Linked DNA regions of Glaciimonas sp. PCH181. The protein of the gene in region 2 binds, or shares a complex with, the protein of the main gene of each other region. Links are inferred from orthologs where the notes say so. Each region holds a gene or a part of one and is shown on either strand. Other genes may lie near its edges.

Region 1 (3,316 bases), 490 kb from region 2 along the record:
TCGCGATGAATCAATTCCGATTTCTCGACGAAGCCCAATATTGCGGCGATCTCTGACGATGGATGACGCATAATCCGCCGAGCTTCAGCGCTCGTGTAATTACTGATGCCGCGTGCAATCGCACGGCCATCGCTATTCATACAAGTAATCACGTCGCCGCGCCCAAACTCACCCAAAACATCTGTCACGCCGATGGGCAATAACGACTTACCCTCGTTCGTCAGCTTTTGCACCGCGCCAGCGTCCAGTACCACTTTACCGGCCGTTTTCAGATGATCTGCCATCCATTGCTTACGCGCTTTCAACTGGCCGGTCTGGGCATTCAATTGCGTACCAATCGCTTCACCGGCAGCAAGCCGCGTCAACACATCCGCTTCCCGGCCCCACGCGATGACTGTGTGTGCGCCAGATGTCGCAGCACGCTTCGCAGCCAGAATTTTGGTGATCATCCCGCCGCGACCAATCCCGGTGCCCGCATCGCCCGCCATCACTTCTAGCGCAGGGTCACCCGCTTGCGCCTCATGAACGAACTCAGCATTGGGATCTTTGCGCGGATCGGCAGTAAATAACCCTTTTTGGTCGGTCAGAATAATCAGTGCCTCAGCCTCGATTAAATTCGCCACCAACGCGCCCAACGTATCGTTATCGCCGAACTTGATTTCATCGGTCACCACCGTGTCATTTTCATTGATGATCGGGATGACACCAAAACGTAACAAGGTAAATAAGGTCGAACGGGCATTCAGATAACGCTCCCGATCCGCAAGATCGGCATGCGTCAGCAACACTTGCGCGGTATGGATGTCGTGCAGACGAAAACTGGTTTCGTAAATTTGCGCCAGCCCCATCTGTCCTACTGCGGCGCAAGCCTGCAATTCCTCAATGCTGGTCGGGCGCTTATCAAAACCCAATCGTTGCATCCCTTCAGCGATAGCGCCAGAACTCACCAGCACCACTTCTTTCCCCATCGCACGCAATGCTGAAATTTGCGCAGCCCACGTAGCAATCGCAGCACCATCGAGTCCCTTACCGTCATTAGTGACCAGTGAAGAACCAACCTTGATGATAAGACGTTTAGATTTTTGAATGATGGAATTCATATTTTGATCTGCCAAAGGTCCTATTCGGCGCTAATAATAAAAAACCGATATTGCCAGAGCTTGTCAGCGCTAGCCATATCGGTTGATGAGTGGAGCCACTTAATTGGCTCTCTACGCACATTTATGGCGCTTAAACGTTGATGCGTAACGTTATTGAATAATGTTAGTCGTAACGTTAGTCAATAATTTTAAAGCGAGGATCATCTGGATCAATCGACAGAATACCTTGTGCTTCTTCTGTCATTTGCGTTTCTTCAGCACGGTGTTCCTGCTGACGCTTTTCAGCCAGATAAGCATAAATATCGTTGACCAGTTCCGGGCAACCGGCGTGATTCAGAGCCGAAATTTCGAAGACTGGACCCTTCCAGCCAAAACGCTTAACGAAATCCTTGACCCGACTCTTACGCTCATCTTCCGGCACGACATCCAACTTATTCAGCACCAACCAACGCGGTTTGTCGAACAAAGACTGATCGTACTTTTGCAGCTCTTTAACAATCGCCTTGGCTTCTTTGACCGGATCGACAGTCGATTCAAAAGGTGCCAAATCGACGATGTGCAATAGCAGGCCGGTACGCTGTAAATGCTTTAGAAACTGGATACCCAGCCCTGCACCATCAGCCGCACCTTCGATCAAACCGGGAATATCCGCAATCACGAAGCTTTTTTCGTGACTAACGCGTACTACGCCCAAATTCGGATGCAGCGTCGTAAATGGATAATCGGCAATTTTCGGGCGTGCGTTCGATACCGCAGTGATGAAAGTCGACTTACCGGCATTTGGCTGACCTAGCAAACCGACATCGGCCAAGACTTTCAGCTCAAGCCGCAATTCGCGACGTTCGCCTTCTTTACCATCGCCTTTTTGGCGTGGCGCACGATTTGTCGAGGTTTTGAAATGGATGTTACCCCAGCCGCCTTCGCCGCCTTTTGCCAACAAGACTTCCTGACCATGTTCAGTCAGATCGGCAATGCTTTCACCGGTATTGATATCGATAATCAATGTACCGACTGGCATGCGCAATTTAATATCGTCTGCGCCCTTGCCGTAACAATCCGAACCACGGCCATTTTCACCGCGACCAGCGCGATGCATTTTGGAAAAACGGAAATCGACTAGCGTATTGATGTTACGGTCGGCCACGGCCCAAATACTGCCACCCTTGCCGCCATCGCCGCCGTCAGGGCCGCCAAAGGGGCGAAATTTTTCACGCAAAAAACTCGCAACCCCATTGCCACCATCGCCGGCAATGACTTCGATTTTTGCTTCATCTATAAACTTCATTCGAAGGTCCTAATGAGATTGGAGGTAAATAATTCTGATATGCCTACCTGATTTAGCGTTGCCGGGCAGGCTTCCGGGGTGATCGCATTGTTGAAGTCCGCAAAAAACCTATGCAACTTACACAACAATTTAGACGACCTTTAACTGATATAACGTATGGCACATTTATTTCGACTAACTAATATTGTGAAGTCAGTTTTTGCTACTGATCGATGAATCATCGTAGCCATCATGCAAATATCGCAACTTATTGACATTGCAATTCGATGGAGCAGTTTCGATGAATTTACGCAAGCAGCGCATAATTTTCATGCTCAGAAAACTAAAAAGGCTCTACCTACGGCAGAGCCTTTTGCGGCAAGGCTTCCGCCTCGCGCTAACTAACTTAAGCTGCTACAACAGTGACATATTGACGCTTTTCAGCGCCTTTGATCACGAATTGTACTTTGCCTTGAATCAGTGCGAACAGGGTGTGATCCTTGCCCATGCCAACATTTTCGCCTGGATGCGTCTTAGTGCCGCGTTGACGAATAATGATGCCGCCGGCGTTAATCGCCTGGCCACCGTAGACCTTGACGCCGAGTCGTTTTGACTCTGAGTCACGGCCGTTGCGCGTAGTGCCGCCGCCTTTTTTATGTGCCATTTAAAACTCCTGGATTTGGTTAAGTCAATCGACGTAATTTATTGCTAAATTAAGCGTTGATCGAAACGATTTGAATTTCGGTGTAATTTTGACGATGGCCTTGATGCTTCTGATAATGCTTACGACGACGCATTTTGAAGATCTTGACTTTATCGTGGCGACCTTGCGCCAATACCTTAACCGACACCGTAGCACCTTCGACCAATGGCGCCCCAACCTGCAGGGTATCGCCAGCGCCAACTGCAAGCACTTGATCAATAGTGAGTTCGGTGCCAATGTCTGCAGGTA
Region 2 (3,286 bases):
GCAGGTAGGAAATAAACGATGACGTGGCATGAGTAATTGGTCCGGCTAAAAGGTCATAAAGTGTAGTCGTCGCAAGACCGAAAAAATTACATTAAATAAAGGATAGGCTATTTTTGCCACCTTTATTGCCATAATATTAACCAGGCTGCACACCAAACCAGTTCATTTGTAAACATTCACGCAAACGCGTGCGGGCGCGATAGAGAAGAACCCAGGCATTGGCGCTGGTAATATCCAGTTCTTTGCAGATGGCATCGGTATCGAGCTCGAGCCATTCGCGCATCATAAAAATGCGTCCTGTCTTGGCTGGTAATTTATCAATACAGAGCTGCAAAATATCAAAAAACTCTTTGCGCTCAAGTGTCCTATCTGGGCTGCCCCAGTCAGGCAAAGCCTCTACCGCATGATCTTTACTGGTGAAAAGCGCATCCACCATTTCGGCGTCGCTACGTTCGTCATAGACATCGTCAGTGAACTGCACTTCACGCTTACCGCGCCGTAACTGATCAATTAACTTATGTTTGAGTATGCCGATGACATACGTCTTAAACGAAGATTGCTGTTGAAATCTATCCGGATGCTCCATCACGGCAACAATAGTTTCCGAAACGGCATCTTCCGCCAGACTCGTATTACGCAATTGAAGTTGCGCGAACCTGACTAACTGGGGGCGTAGCGCTTGAAGATCACGAGGGTCAACTGCCATAAATAATCCAGCAAATTAGTATAAAAAATGCTTCCAAAAAGACAAGCGGTGCGGCTAACGTTAGAAATACCGCTATTATGCGGATAAATCGGCTTAGCGTATCAGGCATCAAAGCCGCTGAGCGCATCGCCAACGGCACCAGACTGTCGACGATTCTACCCGACTGTTGAGAGGTCGAATCTACGAAGCAGTAAAATTCAGATACTTCGACCGTTAATCTTTACGCAATCTACTATTGGCAATATTGTTATATGCAAAATACCTTATCTACGGACCCATTTATAGCTGCCCGCTTCATCAAAGAGATCGGACGCGGCAAAGATGGCGCTCGCAGCCTTTCTCGCTCCGACGCACACGACTTATATGCGGCAATGCTGGACGGAAGGGTATCTGATCTGGAGATGGGCGGCATTTTGCTAGCAATGCGTATTAAAGGAGAATCAGTCGATGAAATCGCCGGTTTTCTCGATGCTGCTGAGGCCTCTTTTGCGCCTTTATCAACCCCAGACGCAGCATCGATTTACGCGCCGGTTGTCATCCCCACTTACAACGGCGCCCGCCATATGGCCAATTTAACGCCATTACTAGCGCTGCTGTTGGCACGCGAAGGCATCCCAACGTTAGTGCATGGTGTGCTTACAGATACAGGCCGGGTCGCAACAGCAGAAATTTTTACTGCGCTTGGACATACGTTTTCTACTAACGTCGAGCATGCGATGCAATGCTTCGAACGGCAACAACCAGCTTTTATGCCGATTACCGCATTAGCCCCAAAAATGTCGCGTTTGCTGGATATGCGCCGGATATTGGGCGTGCGCAATTCGACGCATACCTTAGTCAAAATCATGCAACCGTTCAGCAAACCGGCGCTGCGCCTGACTTCTTATACGCATCCAGAATATCTCGTGATGCTGGGCACCTATTTTAAAACCACCGCGGCAGCAGAACGCGGCGATGTTTTTCTGATGCGTGGTACCGAGGGTGAAACGGTTGCAAATGCAAAAAGAGCGCAGCAAATTGAATGGTTTCACACCGGAACACACACTACGTTAGTAGAAAAACAAAACGTCGCCGAAGAAATCCCGGCGCTGCCGGAACAACGAGATGCTGCCGTCACGGCACGCTGGATAACACAGGTTTTAAAGGGAGATATCTCGGTACCGAAACCAATTGCAGAACAGGTGGCGCACTGCAAAGAGGTTTGCAAAACGCTGAAACTGCGGCAAAATCCCGCTCAACCCAGCCATTAAACGCCATCGATAAACGGAACTAAACCGATCTTTAGCTGACAAATTACGAGCAAATAATCTGGCCGGTATGAAAGCGCACTACTCGTGTTAGGCTAAGACAGCTATTACATGCGGTAAAGTCAACGCTATCAATTTACTCACAACAGGAGATCACGCTAACCTACGCTTTATTAATTCAGAGTAATTCTGTTTTAAGTCTTATGTCGTTTTTCCTCTCAATCAACTTCTTGCGCCACACTCTATTCGCACCGACAAAACCGATACCATCTACGGTTGCACGGTTATGGCAAGCACAGCAAGATCAATAAAACTAACCTTAGGGAGTATCCATGGACTGGGCTCTTCCATCCTTTGCCCTAGCAGATCCTCTTCAGTGGAATGCACTGTTATTGTTTGGCAGCTTGCTGCTATTCGGGTTGCTGGGCGGCTATATCGCGACAAAAACGCCTTGGGTTCCCCGGATTACCGGTTACTTAGTGGTCGGTTTCATACTGGGCGTCGGCGGCTTGGATCTGTTATCCGGCGATGTTCTCAAACTGGCAAATATTTTCGCTGATATTGCGGTCGCACTGGTCGTGTATCAACTTGGACGTTACGTAGACATCGGTTGGCTGCGCCGCGAAAAATGGTTGCTGGCAACTGTGATGCTGAGTTCAGCCTTATGTTTTGTGTTTGTAAGCGGTGCGCTAATATGGATCGGCACCTCAACCGTGCTCGCATTATTAGGTGGTGTGCTCGCCATCGCAACGGCACCGGCTGTAATCATGGTGGTAGTCAGGGATTTGAAGGCTGAGGGTCAAGTGACGAGACGGTTGGCTGCGATGACGGCGTTAAATAATTTTGTCGCGATCCTGGTGGCGTATGCATTACTGCCAGTCATTGCACATGAAGGCACAACGCCCTTCATCACAATGCTGGCACATACCGCGTATTCGCTCGTGGGATCGATATTGCTGGCATATGTGACGTATCGGCTGATGATCCCATTGGCGCGCCTGCTGGGCCGGCAGCCGAGTCGCCAATTCGTACTCGTCATCGCTGTGATCTCGCTGGCCATTGGTGCTGCCCATGCGCTGCAATTACCGGTATTACTGACAATGCTGGTGTTTGCCATCATGTCCAAGAATCTCGACCATCAGTACGATTTGATGGAATTAGAGTTCGGGGTCGCCAATGAGTTATTCATTGTCATGTTATTTGTCACCGTCGGCGCTTCTATCCGCCTCTCGGACTTGTCGATGGTGGGCCTCTCGGTTGTCGTCTTAATCGGTGCGCGCTTTCTGGCGATGGCGTGCGGGGTCTTTACCTTCGCCCATTTTGCGCGGATGAA

The links.
Region 1: the proteins of ybiB (region 2) and obgE are in contact, whole or in part, in a crystal structure (PDB 8BFT), measured with the Escherichia coli proteins. The link is inferred for Glaciimonas sp. PCH181 from one-to-one orthologs.

Annotation. Positions count from the first base shown.
Region 1 is NZ_PYFP01000002.1:693,998-697,313, forward strand. Bases 331-3,316 are described here. They hold obgE (GTPase ObgE), read right to left. Parts: upstream 2,386-3,316; coding sequence 1,276-2,385; downstream 331-1,275. Other genes in these bases: proB (glutamate 5-kinase), read right to left, coding at 331-1,100; rpmA (50S ribosomal protein L27), read right to left, coding at 2,771-3,028; rplU (50S ribosomal protein L21), read right to left, coding at 3,078-3,316. Outside these bases: more of proB, read right to left, coding at 1-330. UniProt on the Escherichia coli protein: An essential GTPase which binds GTP, GDP and possibly (p)ppGpp with moderate affinity, with high nucleotide exchange rates and a fairly low GTP hydrolysis rate.
Region 2 is NZ_PYFP01000002.1:201,089-204,374, forward strand. What follows is about bases 1-2,956. They hold ybiB (DNA-binding protein YbiB), read left to right. Parts: upstream 1-957; coding sequence 958-1,956; downstream 1,957-2,956. Other genes in these bases: C7W93_RS13955 (zf-HC2 domain-containing protein), read right to left, coding at 1-30; C7W93_RS13960 (sigma-70 family RNA polymerase sigma factor), read right to left, coding at 137-706; C7W93_RS13970 (cation:proton antiporter), read left to right, coding at 2,286-2,956. In the rest of the region: more of C7W93_RS13970, read left to right, coding at 2,957-3,286.